3 regions of the Synechococcus sp. CCY9202 genome follow, and region 2 is predicted to be linked to each of the others. Evidence: predicted binding sites of a transcription regulator. Region 2 holds the regulator's gene; each other region holds the start of a gene.
The links. The regulator NtcA, encoded in region 2, controls nitrogen genes in cyanobacteria. The targets are predictions, from matches to a motif close to GTANCNNNNGNTAC.

Region 1 (4,869 bases), on a different contig from region 2:
CGCCTTGTCACATTGAAACTGGTGGTCATGGCGTTTTTTCACGGGTTGCAGGGCTGGACTCTGCGAGTGCCGCCAACCTTCCCGGTGCGGACTCTGGAAGGGGAGGCAGAATTGGTGGAGGCAGGAGCCGAGTCAGATGGGGTGTGGGGTCGAGCGCCTCAACCGCAACGCTGCCACGGCGACGCAGTTCAAAATGGAGATGGGGCCCGGTGGCCTGCCCACTCATGCCGACACGGCCTATCGACTGGCCAGCCTGTACGGCGTCGCCAGGTTGGACATCCGTGGCTTCCAGGTGGGCGTAAAGGGTCTCAAGTTGGTTGGTGTGAGCCAGCACCACGGTGAGGCCATAACCACCAACGGCTTCAACCAGAACAACGGTTCCGGCAAGGCTGGCCCGCACGTTTGTGCCAGCGGGTGCGGCGAGATCGAGGCCCGTATGCATTCTCCAGGCCCCGCGGGCTTCAGAAAACCGCCAACCCCATGGATCCATCTGCTGGGTCGCTCCGCCCAGGGGATCCAGCAGAGGAGGAATGGGTTGTGCACCTGGAACCGGTTCGATGTGCCGCCCAGGCCGATCGCCCGACGGGCCCGCTGATGGCAGCACGTCGGCCACGGCCAGACGCGTAGGAATGGTCTCTGGTCTGGAGGGACTTCCTGGTGCTGGGGCCTCGTCCGATGAAGCCCAGGCTGGGACCGACCCCAGGACAACAAGCAGCAGGGCCAGCGAGCCTGAAGCGGCCATCACAACACCCGTTCGCATGGAACGGCCGGAACATCCGCACGGTGCGCGGGATCAGCGCCACCGTCCAGTGGCAGGGACAGCTTCAGCGACTGGCTGTCAGGAATGGACGCGGATCCTGATCCCGGCGGTGGCGCTGTGGGATGGCTGGTGGTTGCGCGTCGGGACTGCGTGGATCGAGCTTGGCTGTTTCTTCAAGGGCCTGGCGCAGCAGCCGGGCTGAATGCAGCGGCATATCACGCGGAACGCAGATGTGATCCCGCAGGTCACGCAGCTGGACGGCACTGCCTGGAGGTGGAACACATGCTGTGCCCTGGATCAGGCGGGTGAGGGTGGCGCGCAGGGCCTGATCAAAGCCGCTGTTGGCAGGATGGCGCTCCAGCAGCACAGTCCGATGGCGCAGAACCCTGGCGAGGGCTATGGCTGCGGCATCTGGCGGCATGGGCGCGGACGTTTCCGGATCGGGTTCCGCAATAGGCCAGGGACCCCGATCGATGCGGCTGGCGATGGCCTGCTGTTCAGCCGTGCCACTGGGATAACAGCCACCCATCTGGGGGGGCAGATCGTGGGCGTGGGTATGGATGTCGCTCTGGGTCCCGAGGTAGGTGGGGCGTTGCTCAAGGGCCTGGAACCAGCGATCGATGGCGGGATGCTCCTGACGCAAGGCGTAGGCCTTGTAGTACAGAAGGCTCGCCGCCATCCGCTCGAGATAAGGCACGAAGACGAGGTCAGCAGTGCTGAAGTCATTCAGCAGGAAGGGCCCCGGAGTGTGCTGCAGCGCTGCTTCTATGGACTGGGCGACATGGCGAAACCCATCACGTTGGCGGCTTTCCTCTTCGATGGAACGGCTCGGTGTGCAGAGCCACTGACACCAGGATCGAAAGATCAGGCGTTCCAGGCGCCGCAGGGGCAGCACAGTGGGATCGTTCATGCCTGGACCGAGCGGACCAAAACTTGTTTCCAGAGCCTCCAGGATGCGGTCGCTTTCGGTGAGCAGATGTCCGTCGATCTCGAGGGCGGGCAACATCCCCGAGGGAACCCGTTGGCGGAACCAGGACTCCTTCTCGCCGTAGCAGAACATCGTGACCTTGCGGATGCGATAGGGAACCCGTCGCTCTTCCAGCCACAGCCAGACCTTTTGACAATAGGGACACCAGGCGTGGTGGTCGCGATACAGAGTGACCCGCAGGGCAGCTTCAGGTTGCCCGAACAGCCTCAAGGTCGCCTGGGAATTGGTCAGACCTTCAACAGGATCGTCCAGTGAAGCTGCAAGCGTCTCGAGGCTGAGCCAGTCAAGTGGCAAGCAGGCCTCGAATGGGATTGGCGAAAGTTCGGAAGGCATGACAACAATCATGGAGTATCGAGCCTCTACTCGTGACGCTCACAAAACCAGCCACATAATAAAAACACCCCTCAGCCCAGAAGGACTAAGGAGCGAACTGATCAATAAAGGAATTTTCAGTAAGCAATCAGATCAGTGAGCTTCAGATCAGAGTGACATCTCCGGATTCACCGGTCCGGATGCGAATAGCATTTTCGACGTTGGTAATAATGATCTTGCCGTCGCCAATCTCACCGGTCTGGGCGTTCTTGAGCAGAGCCTCCACGACCTTGTCACAGCTATCGTCAGTCACCACCAAGGTCAGGAGAGTCTTGGAGAGAAGACGTGCTTCCACCTTCACACCGCGATACACCTCTGTGTGCCCCATCTGTTTGCCGAAGCCTTGGACGGTGGTTACGGTCATCCCATTGATGCCCAGTTCCACCAGTGCGTCCTTGACGGGATCGAGCTTTTCGGGACGGATGATGGCCTGAATCTGTTTCAAGGCTTTGGCAAGTGGCTGGATCTCCACTTTGTCAGGGTCCGCCCGGAGGTGTGTAGCAAATGTTGCCAGATGCAACGACAGATGCGACGAATCGCTGACACAGCTGCCGCTTGCATGGGAATCAGCCAGACGGTGTGGATTGAGGAATGACAGGCCCCTGGAGGCACGGATTGGCGATTTGGTAGCGACGGACACTTAGCAAAGGTGCCTTAACGAGCACTTTTGGACCTCAGGGAAGGGCTTCATGGCCTTCCACTCCCGTGCAGCCTCTGCTTTTTTTTGAGTCATCACGCTCCATGACAGTTGCTCCGCGCGCCCCCAGACGCACCGCCTCGAGGTGTCTGCAGGAGGCCAGTCTCATTGAGGCTCCGTCGCTGATTGTTCGCAGCATTCGGGGTCTCTCATCCCAACGCTCCCTCACCTGGCTGGCCTGCGTGCCACTGGCCTTGCTTGGTTTGGGCGTTTTCAACCTGTCGGCCCACGCGGCTGAGCTCCCTGAGCTCACGCCAGCGTTCCTGGCCAACAACATGTTCATCTTTGTCTGCGCGATCCTCGTCGTTTTCATGAACGCCGGTTTCGCCATGGTGGAGGCGGGAATGTGCCGGCAAAAAAATGCTGTCAACATTCTGCTGAAGAACCTGATTGTGTTTGCTCTTGCGGCAAGCGCCTATTGGTTGATTGGCTTTTCGCTGATGTACGGCGATGCGCTGGTTGATGGTTGGCTGTACTTCAACGGGCTTTTCTTTGATCCCGAAGTAACTGCTGAAATGGTCACCGAAGGCAGCCTTGTTCCTTCTGTTGACTTCTTCTTCCAGGTTGCATTTGCTGCTACGGCGGCCACAATCGTTTCCGGCCTTGTTGCTGAAAGGATCAAGTTTGGCGAGTTTGTTGTTTTCTCGCTGATTTTGGTTGGATTTCTCTATCCCATTGCCGGCGCTTGGCAATGGAATGGTGGATGGCTTTCCAGTCTCGGTGGTGAAGCCGGTGGTTTCATTGATTTTGCTGGATCCTCGATCGTTCACTCCTTCGGAGCCTGGGCTGGCCTGGTCGGTGCAATCCTGCTTGGTCCCAGGATCGGTAAATTCGTGGGCGGCAAGCCGATGGCTTTGCCTGGTCACAGCATGGCCATTGCGACTCTCGGTTGCCTGATCCTCTGGATCGGTTGGTATGGATTCAACCCTGGATCCCAACTCGCCATGGATCAGGCTGTTCCTTACATCGCCGTGACCACCACTTTGGGTGCTGCTGGTGGTGCGATCTCCGGAACTGTCATCTCTCAGATTCGAGGTGGAAAGCCCGACCTCACCATGACCATCAATGGCATCCTTGCCGGTCTGGTCAGTGTCACGGCGGGATGTGACGGCATTTCGATGGCTGGTGCCTGGGTCATGGGCTTCATCGGTGGCGGCCTCGTGGTCTTCTCGGTTGCCTTCATCGACGGCCTGAAGATTGATGATCCTGTTGGTGCCTTCTCCGTGCACGGCACCTGTGGAATCTGGGGAACCCTTGCAGTTGGGCTGTTCAATCAGGAGAAAGGCCTGTTCTACGGCCATGGCTTCACCCAATTCGGCTATCAGATCGTCGGCGTCCTTGCCTATGGCATTTTCGCTGTGATCACCTCTTTGATCGTTTGGTCGATCATTGGTGCCATGTTTGGAGGCATTCGGGTGTCAGAGTCTGAAGAAATCGAAGGTCTCGACATTAGCGAGCATGGCATGGAAGCTTATCCTGAATTTGCATCTTCTGCAAAGTGAACTTTAAATTCCGATAATCCTCATTAGGGTTTCAGAATTTAGTTGATTCAATCACCGCTCCTGGGCTTGCTCTCCGGATCGGTGATTTTTATTGTCGACAGGGGAGGCCCTTAAAGGTTAGGAGTTTCTTTGAATCAGGAGATAAGACACATGTTTCTTGATCCTCTTTTGTTGGGGGCTTCTTCTCGCATTTTTGATGACATGCGCAACAAAGCATCAGCGATATGGTCTTTCCTATTTAGTTAGCCATCAACCATCAACCATCAACCATCAACCATCAACCATCAACCATCAACCATCAACCATCAACCATCAACCATCAACCATCATCGTCTTCTAGCAGAAGCTGCTGAAAAGCGGCATACAGTTCTTGATTCTGACTCTTCAGTTCGGCTTCATGTCGTCCGGCTTTTTCGGTTGTTTTGCCTCGCTGCTTCCCCTGCCGCCCTTGCCGTTGTTGGCCGCTGGACCGGACTCGCCGATTGTCATCCAGAGCGTCTGCCTTCACGGGCTCAGGGTTGCTGGATGTCTTCACCTCCATCTGACGTAA
Region 2 (4,869 bases):
CGCCTTCACCGTGCGCGCCAGTCTCTGAAATCGGGCTGGGCATCCCGGGCTCAGCGCGGAGCCGGACCTCCCCTTCTGGATCAGGAGCGCGGCAGGGTTCGACCCAGGAACCGTTCGAGCAGCAACTGCGCCACCACATCATCCCAGTCGCGGGGCGGCTGCCGCAGCCCTCGGGGCAGGCAGCGCCGCCAGCCCCGAGGCGGGAACAGCTCCCAGAAACGCTGCCGCGCCGCCAGGGTGCTGCCATGCTCCTCCACCACATGCACAGCAGCGATCGTCGCGAGTCTTGTCTGCCAGTGCCGGCAGCCGGTGCCGTTGCCCAGCACGATCTCAGCCACCAGCCCCTCGGCGCACCAGCTGTTCAGTTGGTGCCAGGTCGCTTCCGGGGTCAGCACCGCCGCCGCCACAATCCGCTGCCCCGTGGCATCGGTGCACACCAGGCCGCACTTGCAGCGGCCCGGATCCAACCCCGCCAGTCCGGCTCGCTGCTGCGGTGCATCGCCGTGAGGGATTCGATCACTCGGCTCGGGTGAGGCGTGGGTGGCCATGGCACGGCGTTCAGGGGCGTCCGTTGCGTGGCCGGATCCAGCGGAGCTCCACCACGATCGGATCGGGAGTGTCGGCATCCTGCACGGCCACGGCTTCCAGCTGGGCCGCCTGATCTTCCGGTCGCTCGCTCAGGGAGCGGGCCAGCTGGTTGAGCAGGGCCGCGTCGAACTGCAGGCCATCGGTGATCGAACCCTGGCGCTGCACCTTGGCGTAGGCGGCAGCGAGCAGCAGGTTCAGCCGGCTGTTGACCTGCTGGGGGCTGTGCACCTCCGGTTCGAGGCTGGTGGTGGCCAGCACGTCGCCCGCCCGCGCCACGGGGCGGTTCGGCCGCAGGTCTGGAAAGGCCAGCACCTGCTGCTCACCGCGCAGCACGTTGGCGGCCGAGAGCAGGCTCACCACCCAGGAGCCGGGGCGGGCCAGCAGAGTCTCCAGTTTGGCGATGTCGTTCCTTGGCACCAGAAGGATCTGGCGGTCCGGCGGCTCCCCCGGCAGCACCCGCTGGAACGCGAGCCGGTTGGCCTGCTGCAGCAAGGTGTTGATCACGTCCCGGGCCTGTTCCGGTCGCTCCAGAGTCACCTTGGCGGTGGCCAGGGGCTGGCCGCTGCTGATCACCACATCGCCGCGGCGCAGGGCGATGATCTTGGTTTCAAGGCCCTGGAGTTCCTTCTCCCCTTCCTTGATCTGCTCCTGCACCGCCGCCAACTCGGTTTCGGTGCGGCGGATCTCCTGGTCCCGGTTAGCCACATCGCGGCTGAGGCGATCGCGCTCGGCCTCCAGCCGGGCACGCTGCTGCTGCAGGGGCAGCAGTTCGCGCCGCAGTTGTTGCAGCCGCTTCTCCGCTTCATCCCGCTGGGCCTGGGCCCGTTTTCGCTCCCCTTCCACCCGCTTGGTGGCCGCCTGGGCTCGGCGGCTGGCCTGCTGGGCGGTGGCGCTGGCGGCCTGGGCACCGACCAGGTCGCGGCGGCTGCGTGCCAGATCGTCGCGGCTCTGCTGCAGCCTCTGCTCCAGCTGGTCCAGTTCGAACAGGCCCACCCGCAACCTTTGGCTCACCAGAAGCATCAGGCCCAGGGACATGGCACTGATCAGCGATCCGGTGAGCACCGTGATCAGCACGGCGGTGCGGCGCGGTCGCAGGTTGAACAGGCTGAGGCGCGCCTTGCCCACGCGGCTGCCGAGCCGATCACCGAGGGTGGAGAGCACGCCGCCCAGCACCAGCAGGACCAGGATCAACAACCAACCCGTCATCGCTGCCTCACCACGCCGTCGTTCCGCTGTCAGCCTTCGGATCCGGGGGATCCGAAGGCTGCATCCTGCAGCACAGACCCCGTCGTCCGGCACGGTGCGGACAGTCTGGGGAGGCGTCCCGCCGGGTCTGATCCTTGGCCTGTTCCGATGTCTGTGGTCCGGTCGGTGCTTCTGGGTCGTTTAATGTCTGGCCCGCCCGGCTTGCACCGCGATGGTTCCGGACTTCATGGTGATCGGGGCCCAGCGTTCCGGCACCACCTGGCTGCACAGGGTTCTCAGCCAGCATCCGGATCTGTGGCTCACGCCGGTCAAGGAGCTCCACTACTTTGACAAGCCCCAGATCCGCTTCGGCGTGTTCGACGCCGATGAGCGGCGACGCGCCAGGTTCTGGGACCTGAAGCGTTTCGCCCGCGATCCCCGCTGGTTCGGCCGCTACTGGTTCCTGCCGCGCAGTGATGCCTGGTATTGCCGCCTGTTTGGTCAGGGACGTCGCCAGGGCAAGCGGGTCGGCGAGATCACCCCCGCCTACGCCACCCTGGAGCGGCCGGTGTGGGAGCGGATGCAGCGTCTGGCACCGGAGCTGAGGCTGGTGTTCGTGATGCGCGATCCCGTGCTGAGGGTCTGGTCGGCGATCCGCAACCGGGTCCGCAAGGGCCAGTTCGACGGTGAGGCCGACATTGCCGCTCTGCTGGAGCAGGCCCGCATGCCCGGGGCCGTGAGCCGTTCCAACTACCTCCGCACCATCGAGACCGTCGAGGCGGTGTTCCAGCCCGCTCAGTTGCACTGCTGCTTTTTCGAACAGCTCAGCAGTGATCCTGCAGCCTTCGCCGACGACCTGTTCGACTTTCTGGCCGCGCCCCCTTTGAACGAGCGACTGCGTCTGCCGCCGGCCGTCAACGTGGCCGCCGGCGGCCGGGAACCCCCCCTGGGCTTTCAGCGGGAGATGGCGCGCGACTATCTACCGATGGTGGAGCGTCTGGCAGAGCGTTTCGGTGCCGTGCCGCAGGGCTGGCTGGATCGCTACCGCAATCTGCTCAGCTGACCTGGTTGGAGTGGAGGCGGTCAGCTGAAGCGTTTGGCCAGGGCGATCGGGTCGAAGACCGTGATCTTCTTGCGATCCACCTGCACCAGCCCGTCGTTGCGCAGGTCGCCCAGCAGCCGCGTGATCGTCACCCGGGTGGAGCCGATCGCCTCGGCGATCGCCTGGTGGGAGAGGCGCAGGTCGATCGTGATCCCCTCCTGACTGGGCACACCGAAATCGCGGCAGAGCACAAGCAGAAAGCTCACCAGCCGGGAGGACATGTCCCGGTGGGTGAGGGTTTCGATCATGGTTTCGGTCTGCAGGATGCGGGAGGACAAGCCCTGCAGCAGCAATAGCCCGACGCTGGCATCGCGCTCAATGGCCTGGCGGACCGAGGTGGCGGGAGCGGTCACCATCTCCACGCGGGTGAAGGCGATGGCGTGATAAAAGCGATCGGATCGCTGCCCGGTGAGCAGCGACAGCACACCGAACAGACTGTTTTCCCGCAGCAGTGCCACGGTGATTTCTTCACCGGATTCGTAGACCCGCGATAACCGCACGGCGCCGCGACGCAGCAGATAGACCCGTTCGGCCGGATCTCCGGGAAAGAAAATGGTTTTGCCACGCTCCACGGTCTCGACGCTGCTGCCGCCGAGACCGCGCATCACTTCGAGAAGGGTGGCTCCGGCTCCGCCGGACACACCCGACCCGGTGCCAGCGGAGCCGCTGGGGGGAGGGGGGGCGTAACGGCTGAAGCCGCGAGTAGCGCCGACCATGACGGCGGGGCAGGAACTGGGAAGCTACGGAGCGACCCTGCTCTTTCTTGTAGCAACCAACACGGTTGCTGTCAGGGCCTCCGCTTCCGCTCCCGCTCGCCAGCCCCTGGCGCTCTGGGCCTGTGCGGCTGTTGACGCCTGTCGCAGCCTGTGCCGCCGTTTCCGCGAAACCGTCTGTTCCCACCAGGGATGGTGTTTGTGGCTTGTCCAGGGCGCAGATGCCGCTACATTCAGGTTTCAGCGCAGCGTCCGATCCCATCGCTTCGGTCCCTGTCCAGGTCGGCCGGAATGATCCGCTCGCCCGGCCCCATCGCCCTCCGGGATGTCCATGACCGCCAGTCTTGCCAGCCCCCAGGGCAGCCATCGCCCCTCCCAGCGGGGTGACATCTCTGTCCGGGGTCAGCGGCTGGAGGCCCGGCCTGAGCAGCGAACTGACCCTGTCCGCCCAGCGACTCGCGCTGTAGTGCCCCTTCGGCCCGTGCCTCAGGCCGAAGGGCTGCTTCAGGTGCACACAGCCCCTTTCCGCGGCAGCTTCGGCGCCGTGTTCAGCCAGGCCCTGCGCACGGCGGGTCTGGGCAGTCGCGTCCTGGTGAGTCAGTTTCTCAAAGGTGGCGTGGATCAGGGGCTGGGCCGCAGTCTCTGGCTTTGCGGCCGCCTGCAGTGGCTGCGGCCGGCGGTGCCCGCCTGCCTTGCGGCTCCCCTGCAGGCTGAAGCCGAGCAGGACCTTGCCCTGGCGGCTGTCCGGGAGGTGTGGGATTTCAGCCGCCAGCAGCTGCTGGCGGGCGCCGTGGATCTGATGGTGCTTGATGAACTGGGGCTGGCGATCGAGCTGGGTTATCTGTCTCTTCTGGATGTCACCGAGGTGCTGGAACAGCGGCCGGCTCAGCTGGATGTCATCCTGACGGGCCCGGCGATGCCCGCCGCTCTGATGGCCATGGCCGATCAGGTCACCCAACTGCGCCGCGGCTGATGCTCAAGAACGACCGCTGGATCAAGGAGCGGGCCGATGCCGGCATGATCCAGCCCTTTGAGGGCCATCTGGTGAGGCATCTCGAACCCGAGACCTCCAGCGCGCCGGTGCTCAGCTTTGGTTGTTCCTCTTATGGCTACGACCTGCGTCTGTCGTCGCAGGAGTTTCTGATCTTTCGCCATGTCCCCGGCACGGTAATGAACCCGAAGCGGTTCAATCCAGCCAATCTGGAGCCGGCCCCCCTGCATGAGGACATCGATGGCGCCTTTTTCATTCTGCCGGCCCATTCCTATGGCCTTGGCGTTGCG
Region 3 (4,869 bases), on a different contig from region 2:
TTTCCGGTGATTACATCCAAGAAAGTAGTCTTTCCGGCACCATTTGGGCCAATGATTGACTTGAGCTCTCCCTTTTGAAGAGTGAGACTGAGATCAGTAAGTGCGTAGAAGCCATCAAAGCTCACGCTAACGTCCTTGAGCTCAAGGAGTGGTTTGGTCATGGACTTTGGCTGCAATTGAACGATTAGGATGGAATCAACTTTTTTTGTTAGAGAATCCTGCCGAAGGACGTCAAGAGATATCAGTAAGAGCTGCTACCTCCTCATCATGCTGGGGATATGTACGAGCTTTCGGAGCAATTCCAAAAGCAGCAAGCAAACGACGGAAGCCGCCCATTGTGAACCACCCATAGATGCCGTCGGGCATTAGAACGACCACAAAGATGAACAAGCCGCCTTGAACAAACAACCAGAACTCAGGCAAAGCCTCACTCACAAGACTTCGCAGATAATTAACCAATATAGCTCCGATAATTGGTCCAACAAGAGTTCCTCGGCCACCTACGGCTACCCAAATCACCATCTCAATCGAGGTTGAGATCGACATGAATTGTGGCGAAACGATACCAGACTGGACGGTGTATAGAGCACCTGAGACGCCGCAAAGAGCCCCAGCGACAATGAACACGAGCGTCTTAAAGGGGACTGGGTTAAAACCTCCAAATCTCAATCGCTGCTCATCATCGCGAATGGCTATAAGGGCATCTCCAAACCGGCCGCTTGTAAAATAGCGACAGATAACGAATGCGACAGGCAGCAGAATCACAGTTAGTCTGTATAGCCAGAGCTGCATCTCGCCTGAACCGACCAACATCCCAAAAAGCTCTGTCGTGCTTGTCTTGAGGCCGTTGGTGCCGTTAATTAGTTTCTGCTGGCCATTGAAGAAGTGATAAAAAACCATCAAAGCCGCTTGGGTGATTATGGAAAAATAAACACCCTTAATTCGATTCCTAAAAATTAAATACCCTATCAATCCAGCTATGACTGCAGGCACGAGCCAAAGGGCAATCATCGTAAAAGCTGGAGACCAAAAAGGCTGCCAAAAGAATGGAAGCTGATCGACCCCATAGTTCTCGAAGAACTTAGGAATACCGTTACCACCAGCCTCACTCTTTGTAATGAGAGTGAGGTACATCGCGACAGCATAGCCACCCAAAGAGAAGAAGATTCCTTGGCCAAGGCTTAGAAGACCCGTGTAACCCCAAATCAGGTCAATGGCTAAAGCCGTAATCGCCAATGAAAAATAACGGCCAAAGAGGTTGAGCCTGAAGTCACTGAGGATGATTGGGAGTATGAAAAAGGCAATCGCCAGCAGGATCCAGGGTAGTAGTCGGCGGAAGATCTTCACTGCTGAGGCCTCCAAGAATGGACAAAAAACTGGGGATTGGATTGGAGTGAAAAGACGTGATCAGGCATCGACTGAACGCCCCTTCTGAGGGAACATGCCGTTCGGGCGGAACTGCAGGAAAACGATGATGAAGATAAAGACCAATACCAGTGACATGCTTGTGGTGGCAAAAAACTCGACAACTCCCTTTGCAGCTGCTGGCATGTCTGGGAAAACAATCAGCAGGGAACCTGACCCAACGACTGACTGAATGATCCCAAGAATAAGTGATGCCAATACCGTACCAAGCAGATTACCAACGCCACCCAGCACGATCACCATAAAGCAAGACACAATGTAAGCAGCACCGAGATTGGGTCCCACCGATCCCAGCAGGGTGATGGCACAACCAGCAACCCCAGCAAGGCCAGAACCAAGACCGAAGGTAATGCTGTCAACTTGATCAGTTGGGATGCCGAGACAGTTGCTCATCTGACGGTTCTGAGTAACAGCCCTAATCCGCAGCCCCCATGCACTTTTAGTTAGAAACCAAACTGTTGCAAGCAACAGGACAGCCGACAGCAATATGATGAAAATACGCAGTCCTGGCAATTCAATTCCTGCGATTTCGCCCCAACTTCCCTGAAGCCATTTTGGCGCGGTCACATCAATGTTGCGTGGACCAAACCAAGCGCTGGAAAGAGGGCGAATCGCGGAGAGCAAATTAACTCCAACCAAACCTATGCCCAAGGCTGCAGTCCAAAGCAATCCAGAAAGATATGGGAGAAGTGGGCGGTCGCCAACTTTACTGGAAAGCAAGCGATTGCCAAAATATCCAAGCAAAACGGCCAGAATGATGCCGAGAAGCATCGCCGTTGAAATACTGCGAATCAGCTGAATCAGGATCAGACTGACACCCCAGGTAGCCAACAGTGTTTCCAGTGGCCGACCATAGAGTTTGCGAATCAGAGTTCTTTCCAGCATCACGCCTACCAAGGCTGTGACGACAAAGGAAAGGACTAGGGCGAAGGGATAGTAGAATTCAAAAATAACCCCACCCATCGGGCGGAATACTGATTGGACTACGTAAGTAACGTAGGCCCCAAGCATCATCAATTCGCCATGCGCGAGATTGATCACACCCATCAAGCCGAAGACGATGGCCAGCCCGGTCGCCGCCAGCAGCAGCACCGATCCGATGCTAAGACCGTCAAGGATCTGAGAAAAGAAAAGTTCCAACGGAGTTAGGGGCTGATCGGAAAGTACGGGTCAAGTGATAGCTTGACCCGAACAGGTAAGAAGGTGGCGTGCAGGAAGGGAGCCTAGGCAACACGCAGTCCTTGACTGGCGACGATCCGAGAATCTGACCGCACCAACAAGACTATTTGCTGCTACTAGAATTATTCTGTGAACATAGAAGGGAGGCTTCATCAGGAAGCCTCCCTTGTTGATCACATTTTGAACTTACCGGGGTCGGGAACGTCGGTACGAGTCCAGTCGCAGGTGTAGCCCTTGGTTTCAGGAACGAACTGGTTCCAGGGAAGTGGAGGGATGGCCTTGCCGCTGTCTTGAAGGATCTTGAACTGACCTGTGGGCTCGGCCTCACCGATCAAGACACGCTCAGAGGTGTGGTGATTGGGATACATCTCAATCTCACCCTGAGGGGCGGCAAATTTGATGCCGATCATGGTCGCGCGAACCTTGTCGAGATCTTCGAAAGTTCCGGCTTTCTCGACGGCATTCTTCCAGAGATAGACCATGTTGTACGCCGACTCAGCGGGGTCCCCGACAACTCGGTCCGCGCCATACATATCCTGGAAGTCCTTAGTGAACTTCTTGGAGGCTGGGGTGTCCAGACTCATGAAGTAGTTCCAGGCGGCAAAGGTTCCAGCGGTGTACTCGGGGCCAATTTGACGAATCTCCTCCTCGGCGATCGAGAAAGACATGATGGGATATTTAGCCGGATCAATACCAGCTGCCTTGAACTGCTTGAAGAGTGCGACGTTGGAGTCCCCGTTCAAGGTGTTGATGATGATGCCACCATCTGGATAGGCCTTCTTGATCTTGGCAATAATCGGGGCCACCTCGGTGTTGCCAAGGGGAATATAATCTTCGCCGACAGTTTCACCGCCAAGAGCCTTCATCTGCTCTTTGATGATGGTATTAGCCGTGCGAGGATAAACGTAGTCGGAGCCTACGAGATAAACTTTCTTGCCAAGCTTATCACCATAGGTCTTCATTAACCAATCCACAGCTGGCTCGGCCTGCTGGTTGGGTACTGCCCCAGTGTAGAAGATGTTTTTGGAACACTCTTGACCCTCATATTGAATGGGGTAGAAGAGCATGTGATTTTTTGACTCATACACAGGCAGCATGGCCTTGCGGCTGGCTGAGGTCCAGCCACCGAAGACAACAGCGACCTTGTCGGAATCGATCAGCTTTTGCGACTTCTCAGCAAAAGTGGGCCAGTCAGAAGCCCCGTCTTCAACCGTGGCGACAATTTTGTAAGACTTACCATCAACCTTGACGCCCCCGGCATCATTGATTTCTTTGATGGCCATCTCTTCGACCTCTTTGAGGGTCGTCTCAGAAATGGCCATGGTTCCACTCAAGGAGTGGAGGATACCCACCTTGACTTCTCCGTCAAAATTTCCTGCAGAATCGCCGCCGCCGCCGCCGCCGCAGGAGACAAGCGTGACGCCGGCAACCGTCGCCGCGAAACCGGCAAACAGCCGCCTTGAGATTTGCTGGACCATTGGCTTTGTCAAGATGATGGGGATGCCGCAATGCTGACGGCAAGGCGGAACCTACCGATCGGGCCCGGCTCGCTGTGTATCCGCCGACACAGAAAATCTGGTGGCGTTCGGCATGTGTGGGTTTGCTGGTGAGGCTCTGGCAGTCGGTCTGCGCTGCTGGAAAAGCCGCTGTTGGCATCGACAGTTCTGGGCCCATGACAGATCCTCGGCGCACAACTACGACCTCGGCAGCTCCAGCTCAAGCCCCAGCTGATCTGGCGATGCCTGACCAGTGGTCCAGCCACCTTCCAGTCCGTGGTGACCAAGCGGCGAGAGTTGCGTCAGCTGTGTTGACGCAGATGGCCGACAGCTCAACTTGAAGCCGGGTCTGGGAAATCAACGGGATTTTGACTTGGTGTGACAGCCCAAGCGGCCAATCTCACCTGGGACACCTCATCGACGGGAATTCATGCTGTCGCAAGACGTCTCAGAGTTGTGTCGCTCAGGCAGGAGATGGTCGCTCCCTCCGCCCATCCGTCTGCTCTGAACCCCGAGGAGACGCAGATGGAGCTTAGATATCTGGTGCAGCATCGGCCCAGACCAGCGAAGAGATGACGGATCAGCCGGTGGGACAGGTGGTGGCACTCTGGCGCTATCCCGTCAAGTCGATGTTGGGTGAGTCGCTTGAGCGGCTCTGGGTCGACGGCCGCGGGGTCTGCGGCGACCGAGCCTGGGCGCTGTGGGACCACGCCACCTCCCGGGTGGCCAGCGCCAAGAATCCGCACTTGTGGAAGGAGCTGCTCGGCTA

Region 1: VB777_RS07460 (ammonium transporter) is a predicted target of NtcA. The motif match lies at 2,747-2,760, and genes of this name have one in related genera.
Region 3: urtA (urea ABC transporter substrate-binding protein) is a predicted target of NtcA. The motif match lies at 4,159-4,172, and genes of this name have one in related genera.

The regions. Positions count from the first base shown of each region.
Region 1 covers NZ_JAYGID010000052.1:76,113-80,981, reverse strand. The annotation lists gene VB777_RS07475 (M23 family metallopeptidase) at 26-442, opposite strand; gene VB777_RS07470 (glutathione S-transferase family protein) at 825-2,081, opposite strand; gene VB777_RS07465 (P-II family nitrogen regulator) at 2,224-2,565, opposite strand; gene VB777_RS07460 (ammonium transporter) at 2,862-4,319, shown strand; gene VB777_RS07455 (hypothetical protein) at 4,639-4,869, opposite strand, start outside.
Region 2 covers NZ_JAYGID010000043.1:48,796-53,664, forward strand. The annotation lists gene VB777_RS06705 (DUF3146 family protein) at 1-28, shown strand, start outside; gene VB777_RS06710 (resolvase) at 81-548, opposite strand; gene VB777_RS06715 (DUF3084 domain-containing protein) at 559-1,794, opposite strand; gene VB777_RS06720 (sulfotransferase) at 2,006-2,836, shown strand; gene ntcA (global nitrogen regulator NtcA) at 2,857-3,591, opposite strand; gene VB777_RS06730 (cob(I)yrinic acid a,c-diamide adenosyltransferase) at 3,920-4,561, shown strand; gene dcd (dCTP deaminase) at 4,561-4,869, shown strand, end outside.
Region 3 covers NZ_JAYGID010000081.1:53,525-58,393, reverse strand. The annotation lists gene urtD (urea ABC transporter ATP-binding protein UrtD) at 1-161, opposite strand, end outside; gene urtC (urea ABC transporter permease subunit UrtC) at 232-1,347, opposite strand; gene VB777_RS11020 (ABC transporter permease subunit) at 1,408-2,565, opposite strand; gene urtA (urea ABC transporter substrate-binding protein) at 2,778-4,082, opposite strand; gene VB777_RS11010 (MOSC domain-containing protein) at 4,673-4,869, shown strand, end outside.